Regions from separate parts of the Citrobacter werkmanii genome, predicted to be linked through region 1. Evidence: predicted binding sites of a transcription regulator. Region 1 holds the regulator's gene; the other holds the start of a gene.
The links. The regulator sigma-54, encoded in region 1, starts transcription at its own class of promoters, with help from an activator protein. The targets are predictions, from matches to a motif close to GTTGGCACANNTTTCGCTNT.

Region 1 (6,144 bases):
CCGTGTTTGAAACCAAAGGATTCGAATACCATCGTCAATTCACGTTCACGTTTGCCCAGCAGTCGGGTACGCAGCATTTCCGCCAGTTCGTGTACGGACATTTCGGAGGTATCAACAATCAGGTCTGCGCGGGAACGCAGCGGCTCCAGCAAATCGCTTTCTTTATCGATAGCGCTTTCCAGCGACAAGTTTTTGCTGGAGAGGGGGTGTAAACGACGCGTGTCGCTGTAGCGGCGAATCAGCGTGTTACGGTCGGCATCAAGGAACAGCAACTGCGGTGAGAAGCCTTCAGGCAGATTGTTCATTGCCTGCTCGAAAATCTCCGGGGATTCCGGCATGTTACGCACATCAATGCTGACGGCCGCAGAAATCTGGCGATCGGCCAGTGTACGAGCCAGATCGGGCAACAGCACTACGGGAAGGTTATCCACGCAGTAAAAACCCATATCTTCCAGCGCACGCAGGGCAACGGATTTGCCTGACCCTGAACGACCGCTGACGATCATCAGTACCATGTACTGTTTCTCCTCACAACGACAAAAAAGGATGCCATTGGGTTGTTATGCTTCATCCTGTCCACCTTCGGTGTCCGTGATGATTTGATACAACTCCTGGTCACTCTGTGCGGCGCGCAGGCGACGGCAGATGGCTTTATCTGCCAGACGTTTGGCGACCAGCGATAATGTATGCAAATGCGTCTTGGTTTGGTCTGCCGGGACCAGCAGGGCGAAAAGCAGATCGACGGGTTGATTATCAATGGCGTCGAAGGCGATGGGGGTTTCGAGTTGCACAAACACGCCAACCGCGCGCATCGTGTCTTCTTCCAGCTTGCCGTGCGGGATGGCAATACCATTACCGATGCCGGTACTGCCCATTTTTTCACGCGTCAGAATGGCTTCAAATACCACCTGAGAGGGCAAGCTGAGCTGTTTTGCCGCCAGTTCACTGATGATTTCCAGTGCGCGTTTCTTGCTTTGGCAGTGAACGGCCGCGCGCGTACATTCCTGGTTAAGAACATTGCTCAGTTGTAGAGTCGTATCGTTATTTGTCATAATTTCACCTAAGCGCTAACTGTACAAATGGCCCGTTGTGCTGCACAACAGGCCGTCCTGCACCCGCTAACTGCCCGGAAAGTTAGTGCTGTTTCAGTTTATCTTTATGTTTTGTTAACTGCCGAGCCAGTTTATCAATTAAACCGTCAATGGCGGCGTACATATCCTGACCTTCCGCGCTGGCATGAATTTCACCACCGTTTACATGCAGTGTTGCATCCGAGATATGTGTAACCTTCTCCACTTTCAACACAATATAGACCTGATTAATCCGGTCGAAATATTGTTCAAGCTTGGCGAATTTGGTATTAACAAACTCGCGCAGAGCTTCCGTGATTTCGACGTTGTTTCCAGTGATGTTGAGCTGCATAGTGTCTTCCTTATCGGTTGGGTCACACCAGTTGTTTGCGCTGGTTAGACGGCGGAATGGATAAAGACTCTCGGTACTTCGCAACGGTGCGGCGCGCCACCATGATACCCTGATCCGACAGCATAGAGGTTAACTTGCTGTCACTCAGCGGTTTCGCGGGGTTCTCCGCAGCAATTAATTTCTTCACCAGTGCGCGGATCGCTGTGGATGAGGCTTCGCCCCCGCCTTCAGTGTTAACGTGACTGGAAAAGAAATACTTCAGTTCAAATATGCCGCGCGGACTGTGCAAATACTTTTGCGTGGTCACTCGGGAAATGGTCGATTCGTGCATCTCGACGGCCTGGGCGATATCCGCCAGCACCATCGGTTTCATAAATTCTTCGCCTTGCTCAAAGAAGGCCTGCTGCTGTTCAACGATACAGCGACTGACGCGCAGCAGCGTATCATTGCGGCTTTCCAGACTTTTAATCAGCCACTTCGCATCCTGCAAATTGCTACGAATAAACTGGCTGTCGGCATCGTTGCGCGCGCTATTGCACATCGCGGCGTAGTGCTGGTTAATCTGCAAGCGTGGAATGCTGTCGCCGTTGAGTTCGACCACCCAACGATCGTTATGCTTACGCACCAGCACATCCGGGATGACGTATTCCGGCTCGCCGGTTTGGATCGACTGTCCTGGGCGGGGATCGAGCGACTGGATGAGGTTGACGGCTTCTTTCAGCACGTCTTCTTTCAGTCGGGTTACGCGCATCAGCGAGCGAAAGTCATGGTTGGCTAACAGATCGAGGTGATCGCTGATGATCAGGCGCGCTTCTTCCAGCCATGGTGTGGACTTATCAAATTGCGAAAGTTGGATCAGTAAGCAGTCACGCAGATCTTTGGCTGCCACGCCAACGGGATCAAAGCGCTGAACGCGTTTAAGCACGGCTTCGATTTCATCCATACCGACGTCGTCATCGCCCATGCTTTCGAGAATATCGTCCAGGGTCACGGTGAGATAACCGGTTTCGTCAACCGCATCAACAATTGATGTCGCAATGGCGCGATCGGTATCCGAGAACGGGGTCAGCTCCACTTGCCACATCAGGTAATCCTGCAGCGATTGCGTGGTCTCCCCCTGATAAACAGGCAGTTCGTCGTCAATGTAATCTCCGCTGGTGCCTGAAGGCGTACCGGCGGTGTAGATTTCATCCCAACTGGCGTCAAGCGGCAATTCCTCTGGCATCTCTTTTTGTTCGAGCGCATCTGCGGTATCGAGGGATTCGCTGTCCTGTTTTTCCTGGGTATCAATTTCGTCGTGAAGATCGGTTTGCTCGAGCAGTGGGTTACTTTCCAGCGCTTGCTGAAGTTCTTGCTGAAGTTCCAGCGTGGACAACTGCAACAGACGGATAGCCTGTTGTAGCTGAGGCGTCATCGCCAGTTGTTGGCTAAGCCTGAGTTGCAAACCTTGCTTCATGTTCAGAGTGGTTTTCTCCTGCGGTGACGTGAAGTCTTCTACCCTATCAGAGTCTGAAGTCTTCCCCAAGGTATACGCGCTTAACGTGCTCATCCTGCAGTATTTCTGTCGGCGTGCCGTGGGCGATCAGGTGTCCCTGGCTCACGATATAGGCGCGCTCACAAACTGCCAGCGTTTCGCGGACGTTATGGTCGGTAATCAACACCCCAAGCCCGCTGTCGCGCAGGTGTTCGATGATCCGTTTGATATCGATAACGGAAATCGGGTCAACACCGGCAAACGGTTCATCAAGCAGGATAAATTTCGGATTCGCGGCCAGCGCGCGGGCGATTTCCACACGGCGTCGTTCACCACCGGAGAGCGATTGGCCCATGCTGTCACGCAGATGTTCGATATGGAATTCTTCCATCAGCTCATTGGCGCGATCTTCCCGCTGCTCACTAGTGAGATCGTCACGAATTTGCAGTACCGCCATCAGGTTATCAAACACGCTCAGGCGACGGAAAATAGACGCTTCCTGCGGTAGGTAGCCGATGCCGCGACGCGCGCGCGCATGCAGTGGCAGCAGACTGATATCTTCGTCATCGATGATAATGTTGCCCGCATCGCGCGGGACAATGCCGACCACCATGTAAAATGTCGTTGTCTTGCCCGCACCGTTAGGACCAAGCAGACCGACGATCTCCCCGGAGTTGACGGTCAGACTGACATCTTCCACCACACGGCGGCCCTTATAGGCCTTTGCAAGGTTCTTTGCAGTTAATGTTGCCATAACGAATCAGTTACCTTTTTTCTCTGCCGGAGCCTTGTTTTTGTCCTGCAACTGCGACGGAACCAGAACGGTGGTGACGCGTTTGCCTTTATCGCTGAAGGCCTGCATTTTCTGCTCTTTTACCAGATAGGTGATCTTATCACCCGTGATGTTGCTATCGAGCTGTTCCAGGTAAGCCTTACCGGTGAGCACGACGAAGTCTTTCGCCAGTTCATAGTGCATGTGTGAGGCGCGGCCTTTCACTGGCTTACCGTTGTCCTGCATCTGGTAAAAGGTGGCGGGCTCACCGTAACCATCAATCACTTCTTTACCGTCTTCACCGCCCGGGCGGGTCACAACGACTTTATCGGCATTAATTTTGATGGTGCCCTGAGTCACAATCACGTTACCAGTAAACGTCACCACGTTGCCCTGCATATCCAGGGACTGCTGGTCCGACTCGATATGAATCGGCTGCTCGGTATCGCCGGTGACGGCAAATGCCGGAATGCTGGCGGCCAGAAGTGAACTGGCAAGCACAAGATTAAGGCTGAGTTTGTTTATTTTGGATTTCATATGAGGTTCTAACCTTTTCAATCAGCTCGGCGTTCTTGTTGCGTAAGTTGCCGCGCATCTTCAGTCCGCTGGAGTTAAATGTTGTGCCATATAACGTGACAAGATCATCAGAAGTGACGTCTTGAGTCACCAGGTTAATCTGTGCGTTATCGGTCGTAATTCTGCGTAGTTGAGAGTCAGGCACCAGGGCGTTAACTTCAACATGGCCGTACAGATACAGCATTCGATCGTTGGTCAATTTGGCTTTATCGGCTTTGATTGACCAGGTCGGTACTTTATCTTTATCAAACGTGGTTAATACCGGTTGAGTAAACCACGAAACCGCTTGCTCCGAATAATATTCAACGTGTTGGGCGATCAAGTGATAGCTCAGCGCGCCTTCCGGACTATACACGACGGTATCGGTATGTTCGCTTTTATAGGTTGGCTCGTTGTTATTGACGGCGACCTGAGTGGCCTCGTCTTTGTCTGCCAGGTTAATACCAATCATCACAAGGACAGCCAGCGACAGTAGAATGATAACCCAACGTCTGGTTTTGCTCATATCGATTGCCCTTTGGCCTCGTCCAGTTTGCCCTGCGCCAGGAGTAATAAATCGCAGACTTCACGTACAGCGCCGCGTCCCCCATCGATACGGGTGACGTAGTCGGCGCGTGGAATCAGCAATGGATGGGCATCCGCCACCGCTACGCTTAATCCCACTTTTGCCATCACTGGCCAGTCGATCAGGTCATCGCCAACATAGGCCACATTTTCCGGCGCGATCGCCAGTTTTCCAAGCAGATCGTCAAAGGCGATCAGTTTGTCTGACTGCCCCTGATACAGATGCGTGATCCCCAATGTGGCACAGCGATCTTCTACAAGTTTAGCCTTTCGTCCGGTAATAATAGCAACCTCAATACCGGAAGTGAGCGCACAGCGAATTCCGTAGCCATCGCGGACGTTAAAAGCCTTCAGCTCTTCACCGTTGTTGCCCATATAAATCAGACCATCAGACAATACGCCATCCACATCCAGGATCAGCAAACGGATGTTCTCAGCCCGGGTGATAACGTCAGCGTTGACGGGTCCATAACAGGTCGCAAGCGACGCACCTGCTTTACTCATTTTCTTTATCCTTGAGTTTCTTACACTACACCTGCACGCAGCAGATCATGCATATGTAACACACCGAGTAACTGGTCGCCATCAGCAACCATTACCGAAGTGATATGGCGGGACTGCATTAAGTTCAGGGCATCAACGGCAAGAATGCCCGGACGCACGCGAATGCCTCCAGGGGTCATCACATCGGCAATGCCTAACTGGCGTACATCTACGCCCATATCAAAGACGCGACGTAAATCGCCATCCGTGAAAATACCGTCAATCTTCATTGCATCATCGCAAATGACGGTCATGCCGAGATTTTTACGTGTGATCTCAAGTAAGGCGTCACGCAGGCTGGCGCTTTTATTAACATGCGGAATCTCATCACCCGTATGCATAATATCGTTAACACGCAGCAAAAGCTTACGGCCCAGTGCGCCACCCGGATGCGATAACGCAAAATCTTCCGCGGTGAAGCCGCGTGCTTTTAATAACGCCACGGCAAGGGCATCGCCCATCACCAGCGTTGCGGTGGTGCTGCTGGTCGGCGCCAGGCCTAACGGGCAAGCTTCCTTGGGCACTTTAACACACAGATGCACATCTGCCGCACGCGCCATGCTGCTTTCCGGACGGCCGGTCATGCAGATAAGCGGGACATGAAGACGTTTTAATACCGGGATTAACGCTGCTATCTCATTGGATTCGCCGGAGTTAGAGATGGCGATCACCACATCCTGCGGCGAGACCATGCCTAAATCGCCATGCGCGGCTTCGCCCGGATGCACGAAAAATGAGGGGGTGCCGGTGCTGGCAAAAGTGGCCGCCATCTTCCGCCCAATATGTCCGGATT
Region 2 (6,144 bases), 560 kb from region 1:
GCGCTTAAACTGAAACATGGGTAATTTCGTTGTGAATGCTAATAGCTTGCGAAATTATCATTTTGCAACCTAAATAAGTCAGGGTAATCACGCCTATGAAACCTCGTCAGCGTCAGGCTGCCATACTGGAGCACCTGCAAAAGCAGGGAAAATGCTCGGTTGAAGAACTGGCCCACTACTTTGACACGACCGGCACAACCATTCGCAAAGACCTGGTCATTCTGGAAAATGCTGGAACCGTCATTCGTACCTATGGCGGCGTAGTGTTGAACAAAGATGAATCTGACCCGCCCATCGATCACAAAACCCTAATTAACACGCATAAAAAAGAGCAGATCGCTGAAGCCGCCGTCCGTTATATCCATGATGGCGACTCCATCATTCTGGATGCGGGCAGCACCGTATTGCAGATGGTGCCGATGCTTACCCGCTTTAGCAACATCACCGTCATGACCAACAGTCTGCACATTGTTAATGCCCTTTCGGAGCTGGACAACGAGCAAACCATCCTGATGCCTGGCGGGACCTTTCGCAAAAAATCTGCGTCATTTCACGGTCAACTGGCAGAAAACGCCTTTGAGCAATTCAGCTTTGATAAACTCTTCATGGGGACCGACGGTATTGACCTCAATGCCGGCGTGACCACCTTTAATGAGGTCTTTAGCGTCAGTAAAGCGATGTGCAATGCCGCTCGCGAAGTGATTCTGATGGCTGACTCCTCAAAATTTGGGCGTAAAAGCCCTAATGTTGTGTGCAGTCTGGAAAGCGTTGACAAGCTGATTACCGATGCAGGTATAGACCCTGCATTTCGTCAGGCGCTGGAAGCAAAAGGGATTGAAGTAATCATAACCGGAGAAACCAATGAGTGATGCACTACTGAACGCGGGCCGTCAGACGTTAATGCTGGAACTGCAGGAAGCCAGTCGACTGCCGGAGCGACTGGGCGATGATTTTGTCCGCGCCGCCAATACTATCATCCACTGTGAAGGCAAAGTCATTGTCTCCGGGATTGGCAAATCAGGCCATATTGGCAAAAAAATTGCTGCGACCCTCGCCAGTACCGGCACCCCTGCCTTTTTTGTGCATCCGGCGGAAGCGCTGCATGGCGACTTAGGCATGATTGAAAGCCGCGACGTGATGCTGTTTATCTCTTACTCCGGCGGCGCGAAAGAGCTGGATCTCATCATTCCGCGCCTGGAAGACAAATCCGTCGCCCTGCTGGCCATGACCGGAAAACCAACCTCGCCGCTGGGCCTGGCGGCCAAAGCCGTGCTGGATATTTCTGTTGAACGTGAAGCCTGCCCAATGCGCCTGGCGCCGACCTCCAGCACCGTCAACACGCTGATGATGGGCGACGCGCTGGCAATCGCCGTGATGCAGGCGCGCGGCTTTAACGAAGAAGATTTTGCCCGCTCGCATCCGGCCGGCGCGCTGGGCGCTCGTCTGTTAAATAAAGTGCATCACCTGATGCGCCGTGACGATGCCATTCCGCAGGTAACGCTGACCACCAGCGTCATGGACGCGATGCTGGAACTCAGCCGCACGGGTCTTGGTCTGGTGGCTGTCTGTGATGACGCGTCACTGGTGAAAGGCGTCTTCACTGACGGCGACCTGCGCCGCTGGCTGGTTGGCGGCGGCGCGCTCACCACGCAGGTTAGCGAAGCAATGACCCATAATGGCATTACGCTGCAGGCACAGAGCCGCGCGATTGACGCCAAAGAGATCCTGATGAAACGCAAAATCACTGCCGCACCGGTGGTAGATGAAAACGGGAAACTCACCGGCGCTATCAACCTGCAGGATTTCTATCAGGCCGGTATTATCTAATCCTTCAGCCCCAGGCGTTTCGCCAGCCGGTGCAGGTTGGCGACGTCTGTTTCCAGCGCCCGCGCGCTTGCCGCCCAATTGTGGTTATTTTGCGCCAAGGCCCGGCGGATCATCTCGCGCTGAAATGACTCCGTTGCCTCACGCAAATTGTGATGCTGCGGGATCTCTGCCACGACGTCCGGCTGCGGTACAGGGCTTTCATCCTGCAAGGCAAAATGCTGTGCCTCCAGCACCACCTCATCCCCTGCCCGGGTAGCCCTTGCCAGCACAACCGCCCGATGAATGGCATGTTCCAGCTCGCGCACGTTTCCGGGCCAGCCGTAACTCAGCAGATGATTACGCGCGCCGGGGCTTAACACAACGCGGGAAAGTCCCAGCCGCAGCCGACATTGCTCGCAAAAATAGCCTGCCAGCAGCACTACATCTTCGCCGCGCTCACGTAGTGGCGGCACGGAAAGGGGAAAAACGCTCAGACGATGAAACAGATCCGCGCGAAAATTCCCCGCCAGCACCTCTTCTCGTAAATCACGATTGGTCGCCGCCAGTACGCGCACGTCAACGCGCAGGCTGCGATCGTCCCCTACGCGCTGAATATCGCCATACTGCAATACGCGCAGCAGCTTGGCCTGCAACGCCAGCGAGAGTTCGCCAATCTCGTCGAGAAACAGCGTGCCGTTATCCGCCATTTCAAATTTACCGCTACGATTACTGATAGCCCCGGTAAAAGCCCCTTTTACGTGACCAAAAAGTTCACTTTCCGCCACGCTTTCGGGCAACGCCGCGCAGTTGAGATACACCAGCGGATTCACCGCACGCGGCGAACCTTCATGAATCGCTTTGGCTACCAACTCCTTCCCGGTCCCGGTTTCGCCGCTGATCAGTACGTTGAGATCGGACCCTGCCACAATCTCAATCTCTTTTTTCAACTGCATCATATTGGGCGACAGGCCAATCATCTGGGTTTCCGTCACCTGCTCGAAAGCCGTCGACGAACCCGGCAGCATATTCTGGCTTTCCAGTTGTTCAATCAGCAACGCATTACTCAGCGCCCCCGCAGCCAGAGCGGCAATTAGCCTAAGCTCTTCATCGCTGAAGACATCGAACTGATCGGGCTCCATGCCATCCAGCGTTAACGCACCAATCAGATTTTGTCCGGCAAACAGCGGCAACCCGATGCAGGCATGCACTTTCAGGCTCTCCTGACCCGGGATTAACCCGTCATAAGGATCGGGCAGATCGCTGTCGGCAGGAAAACGTACCACGTCCCCGGCGCGGGCAATCGCCTCCAGCCGCGGATGTCCCTCCAGCGTGAAGCGGCGGCCGAGGACATCCTGCGCCAGGCCATCGATAGCCAGCGGGATAAACTGTCGCGACTCGTAGCGCAGCAGTGCCGATGCGTCGCACTCCAGCACCTGGCGCAAGGTCGTGATCAGGCGCTGAAAACGGTCCTGATGACCGATACCGCTTTGTAATTCAATGGCGATACCCGCCAGCACATCTACTGAAAAGCTCATGGCAACCTCATTGTCATTTTGACAATTCATATTGTCATATTGACAATAAAATAAACAGTCATTTTGACTACCACTTTATAGGCACTAAATAATAAATCATTAAAAATCAAACAATTAAAAAGTTGGCACACAACCTGCAATTAACAAAATATCTTTTTAGAAAAACGCTGAATTAATTGAGGTTGCTATGTCTATTCTGGTTAAAAATAACATTCATTGGGTTGGCCAACGTGACTGGGAAGTGCGAGATTTCCACGGCACTGAATACAAAACGCTGCGCGGTAGCAGCTACAACAGCTATCTCATCCGTGAAGAAAAAAACGTGCTGATCGATACAGTAGACCATAAGTTTAGCCGTGAATTCGTGCAGAACCTGCGCAGTGAAATTGACCTCGCGGATATCGACTACATCATCATTAACCACGCGGAAGAAGATCACGCCGGTGCGCTGACCGAACTGATGTCCTGCATCCCGGACACGCCAATTTACTGCACCGCTAACGCGATTGATTCCATCACCGGCCACCACCATCATCCGGAGTGGAACTTCAACGTGGTGAAAACCGGTGATTCTCTGGACATCGGCAACGGCAAACAACTGATCTTTGTTGAAACGCCGATGCTGCACTGGCCTGACAGCATGATGACCTACATGACCGGCGATGCGGTACTGTTCAGTAACGATGCTTTCGGCCAGCATTACTGCGACGAACGTCTGTTCAATGATGAAGTTGACCAGACCGAACTGTTCGAACAATGCCAACGCTACTACGCCAACATCCTGACCCCGTTCAGCCGTCTGGTGACGCCGAAAATCACTGAGATCCTCGGCTTCAACCTGCCGGTCGATATGATTGCCACCTCCCACGGTGTGGTATGGCGCGACAACCCAACGCAGATCGTTGAGCTGTACCTGAAATGGGCGGCCGATTATCAGGAAGACCGCATCACCATCTTCTACGACACCATGTCCAACAACACCCGCATGATGGCGGACGCCATTGCCCAGGGCATCAACGAAGTTGACCCGAACGTGGCGGTGAAAATCTTTAACGTCGCCCGTAGCGACAAAAACGACGTCCTAACCAACGTCTTCCGTTCTAAAGGCGTACTGGTCGGTACTTCCACCATGAACAACGTGATGATGCCGAAAATCGCCGGACTGGTGGAAGAGATGACCGGCCTGCGTTTTCGTAACAAACGCGCCAGCGCCTTTGGTTCTCACGGCTGGAGCGGCGGCGCAGTTGACCGCCTGTCCACCCGTTTACAAGATGCCGGTTTTGAGATGTCGCTTAGCCTGAAGGCGAAATGGCGTCCGGATCTGGATGCGCTGGAACTGTGTCGTCAGCACGGTCGTGAAATTGCACGTCAGTGGGCGCTTGCTCCGCTACCGGAAACGACCGTCAAAGCGACAACCAAAGAAGAAGAGTGCGCTTGTGCCGCTGCGGCTGCGGCTGACCTCGGCCCAAGCATGCAGTGCAGCGTGTGCCAGTGGATTTACGATCCAGCAAAAGGCGAACCGTTGCAGGATGTCGCGCCAGGTACCCCATGGAGCGATGTGCCGGATAACTTCCTGTGCCCGGAATGTTCATTAGGTAAAGACGTCTTCGACGTACTGGCAACGGAGGCAAAATGAGCCACGGAATTGTCATTATTGGTTCGGGCTTCGCCGCCCGCCAGTTAGTCAAAAATATCCGTAAACAGGATGCAACTGTTCCGTTGACCCTGATTGCCGCTGACAGCATGGATGAGTACAACAAGCCCGATCTCAGCCACGTTATCAGTCAGGCACAGCGTGCAGACGACCTCACCCGCCAGTCGGCGGGGGAGTTTGCCGAACAGTTTAATTTGCGCCTGTTCCCCTACACCTGGGTGACCGACATCGACACCGATGCCCACATCGTGAAAAGTCAGGACCAACAGTGGCAGTACGACAAGTTGGTGCTGGCGACGGGGGCTTCAGCCTTTGTGCCTCCAGTCACCGGACGTGAGTTAATGCTCACATTGAACAGTCAGCAAGAATACCGCGCCTGTGAAACGCAACTGCGTGATGCCCAGCGGGTACTCATTGTCGGCGGCGGTCTGATTGGCAGTGAGCTGGCGATGGATTTTTGTCGTGCCGGTAAAGCGGTAACACTTATCGACAACGCCGCCAGCATTCTGGCCTCGCTGATGCCACCGGAAGTCAGCAGTCGCTTACAGCATCGTCTGACCGATATGGGTGTGCATCTGCTGCTGAAATCACAGCTTCAGGGTCTGGAAAAAACTGAATCGGGTATTCGCGCCACGCTCGATCGTAGTCGCCGCGTAGAAGTCGATGCGGTGATCGCCGCCACCGGTCTGCGCCCGGAAACGGCGCTGGCGCGTCGTGCCGGATTGAGCATTAATCGTGGCGTCTGCGTCGACAGCTATCTGCAAACCAGCCACCCGGACATTTATGCCCTCGGCGACTGCGCGGAAATTAACGGTCAGGTGCTGCCGTTCCTGCAGCCGATTCAACTGAGTGCCATGTATCTGGCGAAAAACCTGCTCGGCGGCAATGCTCCGCTGAAGCTACCTGCCATGCTGGTAAAAGTTAAAACGCCGGAACTGCCATTGCATCTGGCGGGGGAAACCCAGCGGCGCGATCTGAACTGGCATATTGCCGCGGAAGCGCAAGGTATGGTGGCCAGAGGAATGAACGACGAAGGCCAGCTATGTGCGTTTGTGGTCAGTGAAGACCGGATGAAAGAGGCCTTTGCGCTGCTGAAAACATTGCCCATGTAAGTCTGTGGTGCCGGATGGCACCGCTTCGCGCCTTATC

Region 2: the regulator sigma-54 is predicted to act here: its motif matches at 3,463-3,482, upstream of norV (anaerobic nitric oxide reductase flavorubredoxin).

The regions. Positions count from the first base shown of each region.
Region 1 is NZ_CP044101.1:4,558,239-4,564,382, reverse strand. Features, by position in the region: gene rapZ (RNase adapter RapZ) at 1-515, opposite strand, end outside; gene ptsN (PTS IIA-like nitrogen regulatory protein PtsN) at 561-1,052, opposite strand; gene hpf (ribosome hibernation promoting factor) at 1,135-1,422, opposite strand; gene rpoN (RNA polymerase factor sigma-54) at 1,445-2,878, opposite strand; gene lptB (LPS export ABC transporter ATP-binding protein) at 2,925-3,650, opposite strand; gene lptA (lipopolysaccharide ABC transporter substrate-binding protein LptA) at 3,657-4,205, opposite strand; gene lptC (LPS export ABC transporter periplasmic protein LptC) at 4,174-4,749, opposite strand; gene kdsC (3-deoxy-manno-octulosonate-8-phosphatase KdsC) at 4,746-5,312, opposite strand; gene kdsD (arabinose-5-phosphate isomerase KdsD) at 5,333-6,144, opposite strand, start outside.
Region 2 is NZ_CP044101.1:3,998,004-4,004,147, forward strand. Features, by position in the region: gene gutM (transcriptional regulator GutM) at 1-24, shown strand, start outside; gene srlR (glucitol operon DNA-binding transcriptional repressor SrlR) at 96-869, shown strand; gene gutQ (arabinose-5-phosphate isomerase GutQ) at 862-1,827, shown strand; gene norR (nitric oxide reductase transcriptional regulator NorR) at 1,824-3,341, opposite strand; gene norV (anaerobic nitric oxide reductase flavorubredoxin) at 3,529-4,977, shown strand; gene norW (NADH:flavorubredoxin reductase NorW) at 4,974-6,107, shown strand.